DNA from 3 places in the Bacillus mojavensis genome. Region 1 is predicted to be linked to each of the others. Evidence: a T-box and tRNA genes for the amino acid it is inferred to sense, from the RefSeq annotation. Region 1 holds a T-box; the other regions hold tRNA genes.
The links. The T-box of region 1 lies ahead of thrS (threonine--tRNA ligase). A T-box ahead of a tRNA ligase gene usually reads a tRNA of that ligase, here a tRNA-Thr.

Region 1 (4,557 bases):
AACAGCGAATTCGCAACTTTTCTCCTACATGCTTCGATTTTTCACCTGTTTGACAATATTCTCTTTAAATACCTGAAAAGGAACTTGTTCACTCTTCTGATGTCCGAACTGACGGACGTTTACCGCCTTTTCATTCACTTCCTGATCCCCAAGCACCAGCATGTACGGGATTTTCTGCATCTGTGATTCTCTGATTTTGTAGCCAAGCTTTTCATTGCGTTCATCAATATTGGCCCTTATCCCGAGCCGCTTTAGCTCACTCTGCACTTTTTTGCAGTAGTCCATATGAACGTGAGAAACCGGTATAATTTGGACCTGCGTCGGCGCAAGCCAGACTGGGAAAGCTCCGCCAAAATGCTCGATCAAAATGCCGAAGAAACGGTCAATTGAGCCGAATACCGCCCTGTGAATGACGACGGGACGAACCTTTTCATTGTGCTCATTTATATATGTTAAATCGAATTTTTCAGGCATTTGAAAATCAAGCTGGATTGTGGCGCATTGGTGGCTCCGTTTCAGAGCGTCTTTAATATGAAAATCGATTTTCGCTCCGTAAAACGCTCCATCCCCTGCGTTTACTTCATAAGGAAGACCCAGGTCCTCCAGGACGTGTTTCAAGGCGTTTTCAGACATTTCCCACACGCTGTCTTCACCTGATGAATCCTCAGGGCGAGTGGAAAGTTCAACCGTATACTCGAAACCGAATGTGCGGTATACCTCGTCAATCAGCCGAATGGCTTCTTTGATTTCACTCTCGATTTGATCTTCCCGAACAAAGATATGTGCGTCATCCTGGCAGAACGTCCGGACGCGGAGCATTCCGTTTAGAGCACCGCTGTATTCATGGCGGTGCACCTGGCCGAACTCCGCCATACGAATCGGCAGATCCCGATAAGAGTACAGGCTGTTTTTAAAGATGAGCATATGGCCAGGGCAATTCATTGGCTTCATTGCAAATGCAGTATCATCTACTTCTGAAAAATACATATTGTCGCGATAGTGGTCCCAGTGCCCCGACTGCTCCCATAACCGCTGATTCATCATAAACGGCGTACGCACCTCGGCGTAGCCGGCATTTGTTTGCAGCTCACGCGAAAAGCGTTCCAGCTCATTGCGGACAATCTGCCCTTTTGGCAAATAAAACGGCATTCCCGGCGCTTCTTCCGAGAACATAAACAGCTCTAATTGTTTTCCCAGCTTGCGGTGATCCCGTTTCGCTGCTTCTTCCAGCATATGCAGATGCGCCTCAAGATCTTTTTTCTTTTGAAACGCAACACCGTACACCCGCTGAAGGACTTCATTTTGGCTGTCTCCTCGCCAATAAGCACCTGACACCCGTGTTAATTTGAACGCCTTGATCATTCCTGTTGAAGGAAGATGCGGCCCGCGGCACAGGTCAACAAATTCTCCCTGCTGATACAGCGTAATGTTCTCGCCGCGCGGAATGTCTTTCAAAATTTCCAGCTTAAACGGCTCGCCTTTTTCTGCAAAAAGCGCTTCAGCCTCCTCGTAAGAAACCTCTACTCGCTTGATATTCATATTTTCGTTTATAATATGCTTCATCTCTTTTTCGATGGCCTCTACATCTCCGGAAGTCAGACTCCGATCAAGCTTCATATCATAATAAAATCCGTCTTCAATGACAGGCCCTATTCCCAAGGACACTTCGCCGTACAGCCGTTTCACTGCCTGAGCCAGCACATGCGCTGATGTATGGCGAAGCACCTGTAAGCCTTCTGGAGAATCCAGTGTGATAATTGAAAGCTCAGCATCTTCCTCCAGCTTAAAGCTGACATCAACGAGCCGGTCATTAACCTGTCCCGCTGCTGCTTTCTTTTCCAGACTGGAGCTGATGGACGCAGCCGCCTCTTTGACTGTAGTGCCTTTCGGATATTCCTTTACCTGTCCGTCCGGAAGCTGAATACTCACATGTTTACTCATTTCAAACACTCCTTATTAATTATTGTATATAAAAAAACACACCCGTCCCTCTGTAAGGGACGAGTGTGTAATTAACCCGTGGTTCCACCCAAGTTCCCAACGAACATTTATGTTCATCGGCTCGGTGCTATAACGCAGCATCAACGGCATTGGATACTGATTGTTCCCCAATGCTGCTCCAAGGCGGTAAATGATATCCCTAAGCTGGGAAGCTCGCACCTTTCCTTCCCTCTCTGAAAACCGTAAATATCATTCATGTCCTTTTCATCGCATTTCTATATTTATATAAAAAAACACACCCGTCCCTCTGTAAGGGACGAGTGTGTGATTAAACCCGTGGTTCCACCCAAGTTCCCAACGAACGTTCATGTTCATCGGCTCGGTGCTGTAACGCAGCATAAACGGCATTGGATACTGACTGTTCCCCAACGCTGCTCCAAGGCGGTAAATGATATTCCTAAGCTGGGAAGCTCGCACCTTTTCTTCCCTCTCTGAAAACCGTAAATATCATTCATGTCCTTTTCATCGCATTTATTGACTCATATAAAAAAACACATCCATCCCTCGCAAGGGACGAATGTGTTAATATTCGTGGTTCCACCCAAATTCCCAACAAACATACATGTTCGTCGGCTCGGTGCTGTAACGCAGCATGACGGTATCAGATACTTGATTTCCCCGATACGGCTCAAAGGCGGTAAGCTGCTTTCTCTGCGTTAGGAAGATTTCAGCTGGTCCTTCCCTCTCTAGAAACCGTAAAAAGCATCTCATGTCCTTATCAGTGCCTGTTTCAATAATTTCATATATCTTACTATAAATTCCTTGAAAAGACAATGGATGATTTTAAGATGATGCAGAAGCTGACGTTTCTTTATGAAAAGTCAGAAACCGCCACACAAGGAATGCGGCAAGACTGTATGCGGCGCCCATCATCAAAAACGTAAATCCAGCTCCGGCGTACCAAGTGGCGGACAGATGAATGACCATTCCGGAAACCGCCACGCCAACCAATGCCCCGATTTGCCGGTTGGCATTTAAAGCTGCTCCTGCGATATTTGCATGCTCCTGTCCCGCAGTCTTCATAATCACAGCCGTCATGGCAGGAACCGTAATGCCAACACCAAGATTCATGGCAGATGTCAGAACCGCAAGCTGCCAGTAAGGCAAATCCGGAGAAACCATGACAAATAACAGCAAAGCCATGATGCAGCTGACAGCCATTGAAACAAACATAAGAAGCCCCGCTTCAAAACGGTTCGCCAGCCGGGCAAACAGCAGATTTCCGACCACAAAGACAGCCATCATCGGCAATAGTTCGACTCCCGCTAAAAAGGAACTTGCGCCTCTCGCTTCCTGCAAAAATAGACTGAGCATAAACATGCCGCCGAAAAGAGCAAAATTCAGCAAAAACCCAACGAACTGCGTTGCCGAGAATCGTCCGTTTTTATATAATGACGCAGGCAGAATAGATGTTGCCGAAAAAATCTCTCTCAGAATAAAAAGCACAAACGCCAAAACGGCCGCTGCGAAAGCACCGAGAATGGAAGGCGAACTCCAGCCTATTGAAGCGCCCTGTATCAGCGCAAATGAAAGAAATCCGAGAGCCGCCATTCCAAGCAGATGCCCTGTGATATTCACCCGGCTGCCTTTTCCCGGGAAACTGCTGAGCGTTCGATAGGCACAAATAAGCGCCGCAACCCCTAACGGCACATTGATCAGAAAAATACTCTGCCACCCTGCCGCATTCACCAGAACACCGCCGATAAAAGGCCCCAGTCCGGAGGCGGCGGAGACGAGAGCGGCCCACAAGCCAAACATTTTGGCCCGCACCCGTTCATCAGGGTAAGAGGCAGCCAAAAGGCTGAGTGAACTCGGCATAAACAAAGCCGCGCCAAGTCCCTGCAATAGACGGCCTGCGATCAGCATTTGGCCATTTGCTGCTACAGCGCATAGACAAGAGGCAAGAACAAAAACGGCCAAACCCAGTATATAAATCGTCTTTGAGCCGTAACGATCAGCCATCGCGCCGCCGGCAAGCAGAAGCGAAGCAAATGTAAGCATGTACCCGTCTACAACCCACGTCACACCTGAAAGTGAAAGGGAAAGAGCGTTTTTCATATCAGCAATAGCAACATTCACCACAGTCACATCAAGCGTAGCCATGAGAAAACCGAGAGCGAGCACGATTAACACTGAGATGCCTGTTGATCCTGATTGATGTAAAGGCCCGCTGTTTTTCATTGCCATTGCCCTTTCAGCTGATGATGTACCCAATCATCGATTTTTTTGAGGTCATAAAGCTCCCCGATTCTGTTCATGACACCCTGCAAGGTTTCTTCCTTCATGAGCGAAGCCCATTTATGCTCAATCTCCCCCATTACCGTTTCCAGCACACAGGGATCTCCGCTCTCAAATACCGATGGCAAAAGACCTTTCCCTTGATACATGGAACCTCTTCCTTCAACAGCTTGATAGACATCATAGAGGGTAATCTCCGTCAAAGGCTTCGTTATCGTAAAGCCACCCTTCGTTCCTGGTATAGATTCTGCCAAACCAGCCTGCACCAAAGTTCTCATCAGCTTTTTCAGATAAGACGGAGACATGTGCAAGCGCTGG
Region 2 (4,557 bases), 530 kb from region 1:
CCCAACATCTCACGACACGAGCTGACGACAACCATGCACCACCTGTCACTCTGCCCCCGAAGGGGACGTCCTATCTCTAGGATTGTCAGAGGATGTCAAGACCTGGTAAGGTTCTTCGCGTTGCTTCGAATTAAACCACATGCTCCACCGCTTGTGCGGGCCCCCGTCAATTCCTTTGAGTTTCAGTCTTGCGACCGTACTCCCCAGGCGGAGTGCTTAATGCGTTAGCTGCAGCACTAAGGGGCGGAAACCCCCTAACACTTAGCACTCATCGTTTACGGCGTGGACTACCAGGGTATCTAATCCTGTTCGCTCCCCACGCTTTCGCTCCTCAGCGTCAGTTACAGACCAGAGAGTCGCCTTCGCCACTGGTGTTCCTCCACATCTCTACGCATTTCACCGCTACACGTGGAATTCCACTCTCCTCTTCTGCACTCAAGTTCCCCAGTTTCCAATGACCCTCCCCGGTTGAGCCGGGGGCTTTCACATCAGACTTAAGGAACCGCCTGCGAGCCCTTTACGCCCAATAATTCCGGACAACGCTTGCCACCTACGTATTACCGCGGCTGCTGGCACGTAGTTAGCCGTGGCTTTCTGGTTAGGTACCGTCAAGGTACCGCCCTATTCGAACGGTACTTGTTCTTCCCTAACAACAGAGCTTTACGATCCGAAAACCTTCATCACTCACGCGGCGTTGCTCCGTCAGACTTTCGTCCATTGCGGAAGATTCCCTACTGCTGCCTCCCGTAGGAGTCTGGGCCGTGTCTCAGTCCCAGTGTGGCCGATCACCCTCTCAGGTCGGCTACGCATCGTTGCCTTGGTGAGCCGTTACCTCACCAACTAGCTAATGCGCCGCGGGTCCATCTGTAAGTGGTAGCCGAAGCCACCTTTTATGTTTGAATCATGCGGTTCAAACAAGCATCCGGTATTAGCCCCGGTTTCCCGGAGTTATCCCAGTCTTACAGGCAGGTTACCCACGTGTTACTCACCCGTCCGCCGCTAACATCAGGGAGCAAGCTCCCATCTGTTCGCTCGACTTGCATGTATTAGGCACGCCGCCAGCGTTCGTCCTGAGCCAGGATCAAACTCTCCGATAAAGTAGTTTGACTGACTACGCACATTGCTGTGCGATTTATTTAAAGCTTGAATTAACAGGTACGTTTTGTCTTGTTTAGTTTTCAAAGATCATTTTGTTTATCACTTTGTTAAAGCAACTTTATTAGTATACAACGTCGCTTTCTCAAAGTCAACAACTTTTTTTGAATCTTTTTTGGTGGAGCCTAGCGGGATCGAACCGCTGACCTCCTGCGTGCAAAGCAGGCGCTCTCCCAGCTGAGCTAAGGCCCCATAAAAATGGTCGGGAAGACAGGATTCGAACCTGCGACCCCATGGTCCCAAACCATGTGCTCTACCAAGCTGAGCTACTTCCCGATTTCTCATATTAAAATAATATATGGCGCGCCCGAGAGGAGTCGAACCCCTAACCTTTTGATCCGTAGTCAAACGCTCTATCCAATTGAGCTACGGGCGCACTTTCACTTGTATCGAATCCCGTTGGGATGAAATAATGGAGCGGAAGACGGGATTCGAACCCGCGACCCCCACCTTGGCAAGGTGGTGTTCTACCACTGAACTACTTCCGCATATCGCAATAAAAAAAGCTTTCTCTTTTTTGAGAAACCTTGGTAAGAGTAATGCATTTAAATAAAGCTTCCAAGCGGGCTCGAACCGCTGACCTCTTCCTTACCATGGAAGTGCTCTACCTGCTGAGCTATGGAAGCAATGGCTCCGCAGGTAGGATTCGAACCTACGACCGATCGGTTAACAGCCGATAGCTCTACCACTGAGCTACTGCGGAATGATATAAGCTTCATAAACAAACATGGTAGAAATAGATAAAACTGCTTGGCGGCGTCCTACTCTCACAGGGGGAACCCCCCGACTACCATCGGCGCTGAAGAGCTTAACTTCCGTGTTCGGTATGGGAACGGGTGTGACCTCTTCGCTATCGCCACCAAACAATTGAGAGTGTTCTCTCAAAACTAGATAACAGGTGTGACATCATTAGAAATTAGGTTAAGTCCTCGATCGATTAGTATCTGTCAGCTCCATGTGTCGCCACACTTCCACCTCAGACCTATCAACCTGATCATCTTTCAGGGATCTTACTTCCTTGCGGAATGGGAAATCTCATCTTGAGGGGGGCTTCATGCTTAGATGCTTTCAGCACTTATCCCGTCCGCACATAGCTACCCAGCGATGCCCTTGGCAGAACAACTGGTACACCAGCGGTGCGTCCATCCCGGTCCTCTCGTACTAAGGACAGCTCCTCTCAAATTTCCTGCGCCCGCGACGGATAGGGACCGAACTGTCTCACGACGTTCTGAACCCAGCTCGCGTACCGCTTTAATGGGCGAACAGCCCAACCCTTGGGACCGACTACAGCCCCAGGATGCGATGAGCCGACATCGAGGTGCCAAACCTCCCCGTCGATGTGGACTCTTGGGGGAGATAAGCCTGTTATCCCCGGGGTAGCTTTTATCCGTTGAGCGATGGCCCTTCCATGCGGAACCACCGGATCACTAAGCCCGACTTTCGTCCCTGCTCGACTTGTAGGTCTCGCAGTCAAGCTCCCTTGTGCCTTTACACTCTGCGAATGATTTCCAACCATTCTGAGGGAACCTTTGGGCGCCTCCGTTACCTTTTAGGAGGCGACCGCCCCAGTCAAACTGCCCACCTGACACTGTCTCCCCGCCCGATAAGGGCGGCGGGTTAGAAGGTCAATACAGCCAGGGTAGTATCCCACCGATGCCTCCACCGAAGCTGGCGCTCCGGTTTCCAAGGCTCCTACCTATCCTGTACAAGCTGTACCAACATTCAATATCAGGCTGCAGTAAAGCTCCACGGGGTCTTTCCGTCCTGTCGCGGGTAACCTGCATCTTCACAGGTACTATAATTTCACCGAGTCTCTCGTTGAGACAGTGCCCAGATCGTTGCGCCTTTCGTGCGGGTCGGAACTTACCCGACAAGGAATTTCGCTACCTTAGGACCGTTATAGTTACGGCCGCCGTTTACTGGGGCTTCAATTCGCACCTTCGCTTACGCTAAGCGCTCCTCTTAACCTTCCAGCACCGGGCAGGCGTCAGCCCCTATACTTCGCCTTACGGCTTCGCAGAGACCTGTGTTTTTGCTAAACAGTCGCCTGGGCCTATTCACTGCGGCTCTCTCGGGCTTGCACCCTAACAGAGCACCCCTTCTCCCGAAGTTACGGGGTCATTTTGCCGAGTTCCTTAACGAGAGTTCTCTCGATCACCTTAGGATTCTCTCCTCGCCTACCTGTGTCGGTTTGCGGTACGGGCACCTCTCACCTCGCTAGAGGCTTTTCTTGGCAGTGTGGAATCAGGAACTTCGCTACTAAATTTCGCTCGCCATCACAGCTCAGCCTTATGGGAAACGGATTTGCCTATTTCCCAGCCTAACTGCTTGGACGCGGATATCCAATACCGCGCTTACCCTATCCTCCTGCGTCCCCCCATTGCTCAAATGGTGAGGAGGTGGTACAGGAATATCAACCTGTTGTCCATCGCCTACGCCTTTCGGCCTCGGCTTAGGTCCCGACTAACCCTGAGCGGACGAGCCTTCCTCAGGAAACCTTAGGCATTCGGTGGAGGGGATTCTCACCCCTCTTTCGCTACTCATACCGGCATTCTCACTTCTAAGCGCTCCACCAGTCCTTCCGGTCTGGCTTCACAGCCCTTAGAACGCTCTCCTACCACTGTTCGAAGAACAGTCCGCAGCTTCGGTGATACGTTTAGCCCCGGTACATTTTCGGCGCAGAGTCACTCGACCAGTGAGCTATTACGCACTCTTTAAATGGTGGCTGCTTCTAAGCCAACATCCTGGTTGTCTAAGCAACTCCACATCCTTTTCCACTTAACGTATACTTTGGGACCTTAGCTGGCGGTCTGGGCTGTTTCCCTTTCGACTACGGATCTTATCACTCGCAGTCTGACTCCCAAGGATAAGTCATTGGCATTCGGAGTTTGACTGAATTCGGTAACCCGGTAGGGGCCCCTAGTCCAATCAGTGCTCTACCTCCAAGACTCTTACCTTGAGGCTAGCCCTAAAGCTATTTCGGAGAGAACCAGCTATCTCCAGGTTCGATTGGCATTTCACCCCTACCCACACCTCATCCCCGCACTTTTCAACGTGCGTGGGTTCGGGCCTCCATTCAGTGTTACCTGAACTTCACCCTGGACATGGGTAGATCACCTGGTTTCGGGTCTACGACCACGTACTCATGCGCCCTATTCAGACTCGCTTTCGCTGCGGCTCCGCATCTTCTGCTTAACCTTGCACGGGATCGTAACTCGCCGGTTCATTCTACAAAAGGCACGCCATCACCCGTTAACGGGCTCTGACTACTTGTAGGCACACGGTTTCAGGATCTCTTTCACTCCCCTTCCGGGGTGCTTTTCACCTTTCCCTCACGGTACTGGTTCACTATCGGTCACTAGGGAGTATTTAGCCTTGGGAGATGGTCCTCCCGGATTCCGA
Region 3 (4,557 bases), 460 kb from region 1:
CTTGCTTACAGCTCCCCGAAGCATATCGGTGTTCGTCCCGTCCTTCATCGGCTCCTAGTGCCAAGGCATCCACCGTGCGCCCTTTCTAACTTAACCGTTAAAAAGAATCACTATGTGATATCTTGTATTACTAATTGAATGTGATGTCTACTGTTATCTAGTTTTCAAAGAACACGTTTCGAAGGAATGATCCTTCAAAACTAAACAAGACAGGGAACGTTCTGTTTATAAGACCCAAGGTCTTATATTCCGTAAATATCCTTAGAAAGGAGGTGATCCAGCCGCACCTTCCGATACGGCTACCTTGTTACGACTTCACCCCAATCATCTGTCCCACCTTCGGCGGCTGGCTCCATAAAGGTTACCTCACCGACTTCGGGTGTTACAAACTCTCGTGGTGTGACGGGCGGTGTGTACAAGGCCCGGGAACGTATTCACCGCGGCATGCTGATCCGCGATTACTAGCGATTCCAGCTTCACGCAGTCGAGTTGCAGACTGCGATCCGAACTGAGAACAGATTTGTGGGATTGGCTTAACCTCGCGGTTTTGCTGCCCTTTGTTCTGTCCATTGTAGCACGTGTGTAGCCCAGGTCATAAGGGGCATGATGATTTGACGTCATCCCCACCTTCCTCCGGTTTGTCACCGGCAGTCACCTTAGAGTGCCCAACTGAATGCTGGCAACTAAGATCAAGGGTTGCGCTCGTTGCGGGACTTAACCCAACATCTCACGACACGAGCTGACGACAACCATGCACCACCTGTCACTCTGCCCCCGAAGGGGACGTCCTATCTCTAGGATTGTCAGAGGATGTCAAGACCTGGTAAGGTTCTTCGCGTTGCTTCGAATTAAACCACATGCTCCACCGCTTGTGCGGGCCCCCGTCAATTCCTTTGAGTTTCAGTCTTGCGACCGTACTCCCCAGGCGGAGTGCTTAATGCGTTAGCTGCAGCACTAAGGGGCGGAAACCCCCTAACACTTAGCACTCATCGTTTACGGCGTGGACTACCAGGGTATCTAATCCTGTTCGCTCCCCACGCTTTCGCTCCTCAGCGTCAGTTACAGACCAGAGAGTCGCCTTCGCCACTGGTGTTCCTCCACATCTCTACGCATTTCACCGCTACACGTGGAATTCCACTCTCCTCTTCTGCACTCAAGTTCCCCAGTTTCCAATGACCCTCCCCGGTTGAGCCGGGGGCTTTCACATCAGACTTAAGGAACCGCCTGCGAGCCCTTTACGCCCAATAATTCCGGACAACGCTTGCCACCTACGTATTACCGCGGCTGCTGGCACGTAGTTAGCCGTGGCTTTCTGGTTAGGTACCGTCAAGGTACCGCCCTATTCGAACGGTACTTGTTCTTCCCTAACAACAGAGCTTTACGATCCGAAAACCTTCATCACTCACGCGGCGTTGCTCCGTCAGACTTTCGTCCATTGCGGAAGATTCCCTACTGCTGCCTCCCGTAGGAGTCTGGGCCGTGTCTCAGTCCCAGTGTGGCCGATCACCCTCTCAGGTCGGCTACGCATCGTTGCCTTGGTGAGCCGTTACCTCACCAACTAGCTAATGCGCCGCGGGTCCATCTGTAAGTGGTAGCCGAAGCCACCTTTTATGTTTGAACCATGCGGTTCAAACAAGCATCCGGTATTAGCCCCGGTTTCCCGGAGTTATCCCAGTCTTACAGGCAGGTTACCCACGTGTTACTCACCCGTCCGCCGCTAACATCAGGGAGCAAGCTCCCATCTGTCCGCTCGACTTGCATGTATTAGGCACGCCGCCAGCGTTCGTCCTGAGCCAGGATCAAACTCTCCGATAAAGTAGTTTGACTGACTACGCACATCGCTGTGCGATTTATTTAAAACTTGAATTAACAGGTACGTTTTGTCTTGTTTAGTTTTCAAAGATCATTTTGTTTATCGCCTTGTTAAAGCAACTTTATTAGTATACAACGTCGCTTTCTCAAAGTCAACAACTTTTTTTAAATCTTTTTTTGGTGGAGCCTAGCGGGATCGAACCGCTGACCTCCTGCGTGCAAAGCAGGCGCTCTCCCAGCTGAGCTAAGGCCCCATAAAAATGGTCGGGAAGACAGGATTCGAACCTGCGACCCCATGGTCCCAAACCATGTGCTCTACCAAGCTGAGCTACTTCCCGATTCCTCATATTAAAATAATATATGGCGCGCCCGAGAGGAGTCGAACCCCTAACCTTTTGATCCGTAGTCAAACGCTCTATCCAATTGAGCTACGGGCGCAAATGATAATGCCGAGGGCCGGACTTGAACCGGCACGGTAGTCACCTACCGCAGGATTTTAAGTCCTGTGTGTCTGCCAATTCCACCACCCCGGCGTGGATGGTATAGTTGGAGCGGAAGACGGGATTCGAACCCGCGACCCCCACCTTGGCAAGGTGGTGTTCTACCACTGAACTACTTCCGCAGACAGGATGTCCAGTTTTTATAACTGTCATCCTATATAATGCGGGTGAAGGGACTTGAACCCCCACGTCATAAAGACACTAGATCCTAAGTCTAGCGCGTCTGCCAATTCCGCCACACCCGCTTAAAAATGGTGAGCCATGAAGGACTCGAACCTTCGACCCTCTGATTAAAAGTCAGATGCTCTACCAACTGAGCTAATGGCTCTTCTTACAAGAGACTTGAATATTATATCATATAAAAGTGGTGCCGGCAAGAGGACTTGAACCCCCAACCTACTGATTACAAGTCAGTTGCTCTACCAATTGAGCTACACCGGCAAATGGTGGAGGATGACGGGCTCGAACCGCCGACCCTCTGCTTGTAAGGCAGATGCTCTCCCAGCTGAGCTAATCCTCCATAATTGCACTAACGTGCAATTGCTTGGCGGCGTCCTACTCTCACAGGGGGAAACCCCCGACTACCATCGGCGCTGAAGAGCTTAACTTCCGTGTTCGGCATGGGAACGGGTGTGACCTCTTCGCTATCGCCACCAAACAATTGAGAGTGTTCTCTCAAAACTAGATAACAGGTGTGACATCATTAGAAATTAGGTTAAGTCCTCGATCGATTAGTATCTGTCAGCTCCATGTGTCGCCACACTTCCACCTCAGACCTATCAACCTGATCATCTTTCAGGGATCTTACTTCCTTGCGGAATGGGAAATCTCATCTTGAGGGGGCTTCATGCTTAGATGCTTTCAGCACTTATCCCGTCCGCACATAGCTACCCAGCGATGCCCTTGGCAGAACAACTGGTACACCAGCGGTGCGTCCATCCCGGTCCTCTCGTACTAAGGACAGCTCCTCTCAAATTTCCTGCGCCCGCGACGGATAGGGACCGAACTGTCTCACGACGTTCTGAACCCAGCTCGCGTACCGCTTTAATGGGCGAACAGCCCAACCCTTGGGACCGACTACAGCCCCAGGATGCGATGAGCCGACATCGAGGTGCCAAACCTCCCCGTCGATGTGGACTCTTGGGGAGATAAGCCTGTTATCCCCGGGGTAGCTTTTATCCGTTGAGCGATGGCCCTTCCATGCGGAACCACCGGATCACTAAGCCCGACTTTCGTCCCTGCTCGACTTGTAGGTCTCGCAGTCAAGCTCCCTTGTGCCTTTACACTCTGCGAATGATTTCCAACCATTCTGAGGGAACCTTTGGGCGCCTCCGTTACCTTTTAGGAGGCGACCGCCCCAGTCAAACTGCCCACCTGACACTGTCTCCCCGCCCGATAAGGGCGGCGGGTTAGAAGGTCAATACAGCCAGGGTAGTATCCCACCGATGCCTCCACCGAAGCTGGCGCTCCGGTTTCCAAGGCTCCTACCTATCCTGTACAAGCTGTACCAACATTCAATATCAGGCTGCAGTAAAGCTCCACGGGGTCTTTCCGTCCTGTCGCGGGTAACCTGCATCTTCACAGGTACTATAATTTCACCGAGTCTCTCGTTGAGACAGTGCCCAGATCGTTGCGCCTTTCGTGCGGGTCGGAACTTACCCGACAAGGAATTTCGCTACCTTAGGACCGTTATAGTTACGGCCGCCGTTTACTGGGGCTTCAATTCGCACCTTCGCTTACGCTAAGCGCTCCTCTTAACCTTCCAGCACCGGGCAGGCGTCAGCCCCTATACTTCGCCTTACGGCTTCGCAGAGACCTGTGTTTTTGCTAAACAGTCGCCTGGGCCTATTCACTGCGGCTCTCTCGGGCTTTCACCCTAACAGAGCACCCCTTCTCCCGAAGTTACGGGGTCATTTTGCCGAGTTCCTTAACGAGAGTTCTCTCGATCACCTTAGGATTCTCTCCTCGCCTACCTGTGTCGGTTTGCGGTACGGGCACCTCTCACCTCGCTAGAGGCTTTTCTTGGCAGTGTGGAATCAGGAACTTCGCTACTAAATTTCGCTCGCCATCACAGCTCAGCCTTATGGGAAACGGATTTGCCTATTTCCCAGCCTAACTGCTTGGACGCGGATATCCAATACCGCGCTTACCCTATCCTCCTGCGTCCCCCCATTGCTCAAATGGTGAGGAGGTGGTACAGGAATATCAACCTGTTGTCCATCGCCTACGCCTTTCGGCCTCGGCT

Region 2: it encodes a tRNA-Thr, which carries the amino acid that the T-box ahead of thrS (threonine--tRNA ligase) is inferred to sense. The anticodon was not compared.
Region 3: it encodes a tRNA-Thr, which carries the amino acid that the T-box ahead of thrS (threonine--tRNA ligase) is inferred to sense. The anticodon was not compared.

The regions. Positions count from the first base shown of each region.
Region 1 covers NZ_CP051464.1:3,668,720-3,673,276, forward strand. The annotation lists gene thrS (threonine--tRNA ligase) at 25-1,941, opposite strand; T-box leader at 1,994-2,218, opposite strand; T-box leader at 2,251-2,476, opposite strand; T-box leader at 2,508-2,732, opposite strand; gene HC660_RS19080 (MFS transporter) at 2,785-4,182, opposite strand; gene HC660_RS19085 (Rrf2 family transcriptional regulator) at 4,179-4,557, opposite strand, start outside.
Region 2 covers NZ_CP051464.1:162,942-167,498, reverse strand. The annotation lists rRNA gene HC660_RS00985 (16S ribosomal RNA) at 1-1,097, opposite strand, end outside; tRNA gene HC660_RS00980 (tRNA-Ala) at 1,272-1,347, opposite strand; tRNA gene HC660_RS00975 (tRNA-Pro) at 1,355-1,431, opposite strand; tRNA gene HC660_RS00970 (tRNA-Arg) at 1,455-1,531, opposite strand; tRNA gene HC660_RS00965 (tRNA-Gly) at 1,569-1,643, opposite strand; tRNA gene HC660_RS00960 (tRNA-Thr) at 1,709-1,781, opposite strand; tRNA gene HC660_RS00955 (tRNA-Asn) at 1,784-1,858, opposite strand; rRNA gene rrf (5S ribosomal RNA) at 1,904-2,019, opposite strand; rRNA gene HC660_RS00945 (23S ribosomal RNA) at 2,073-4,557, opposite strand, start outside.
Region 3 covers NZ_CP051464.1:93,337-97,893, reverse strand. The annotation lists rRNA gene HC660_RS00550 (23S ribosomal RNA) at 1-96, opposite strand, end outside; rRNA gene HC660_RS00545 (16S ribosomal RNA) at 266-1,815, opposite strand; tRNA gene HC660_RS00540 (tRNA-Ala) at 1,991-2,066, opposite strand; tRNA gene HC660_RS00535 (tRNA-Pro) at 2,074-2,150, opposite strand; tRNA gene HC660_RS00530 (tRNA-Arg) at 2,174-2,250, opposite strand; tRNA gene HC660_RS00525 (tRNA-Leu) at 2,260-2,345, opposite strand; tRNA gene HC660_RS00520 (tRNA-Gly) at 2,360-2,434, opposite strand; tRNA gene HC660_RS00515 (tRNA-Leu) at 2,475-2,557, opposite strand; tRNA gene HC660_RS00510 (tRNA-Lys) at 2,565-2,640, opposite strand; tRNA gene HC660_RS00505 (tRNA-Thr) at 2,678-2,753, opposite strand; tRNA gene HC660_RS00500 (tRNA-Val) at 2,757-2,832, opposite strand; rRNA gene rrf (5S ribosomal RNA) at 2,855-2,970, opposite strand; rRNA gene HC660_RS00490 (23S ribosomal RNA) at 3,024-4,557, opposite strand, start outside.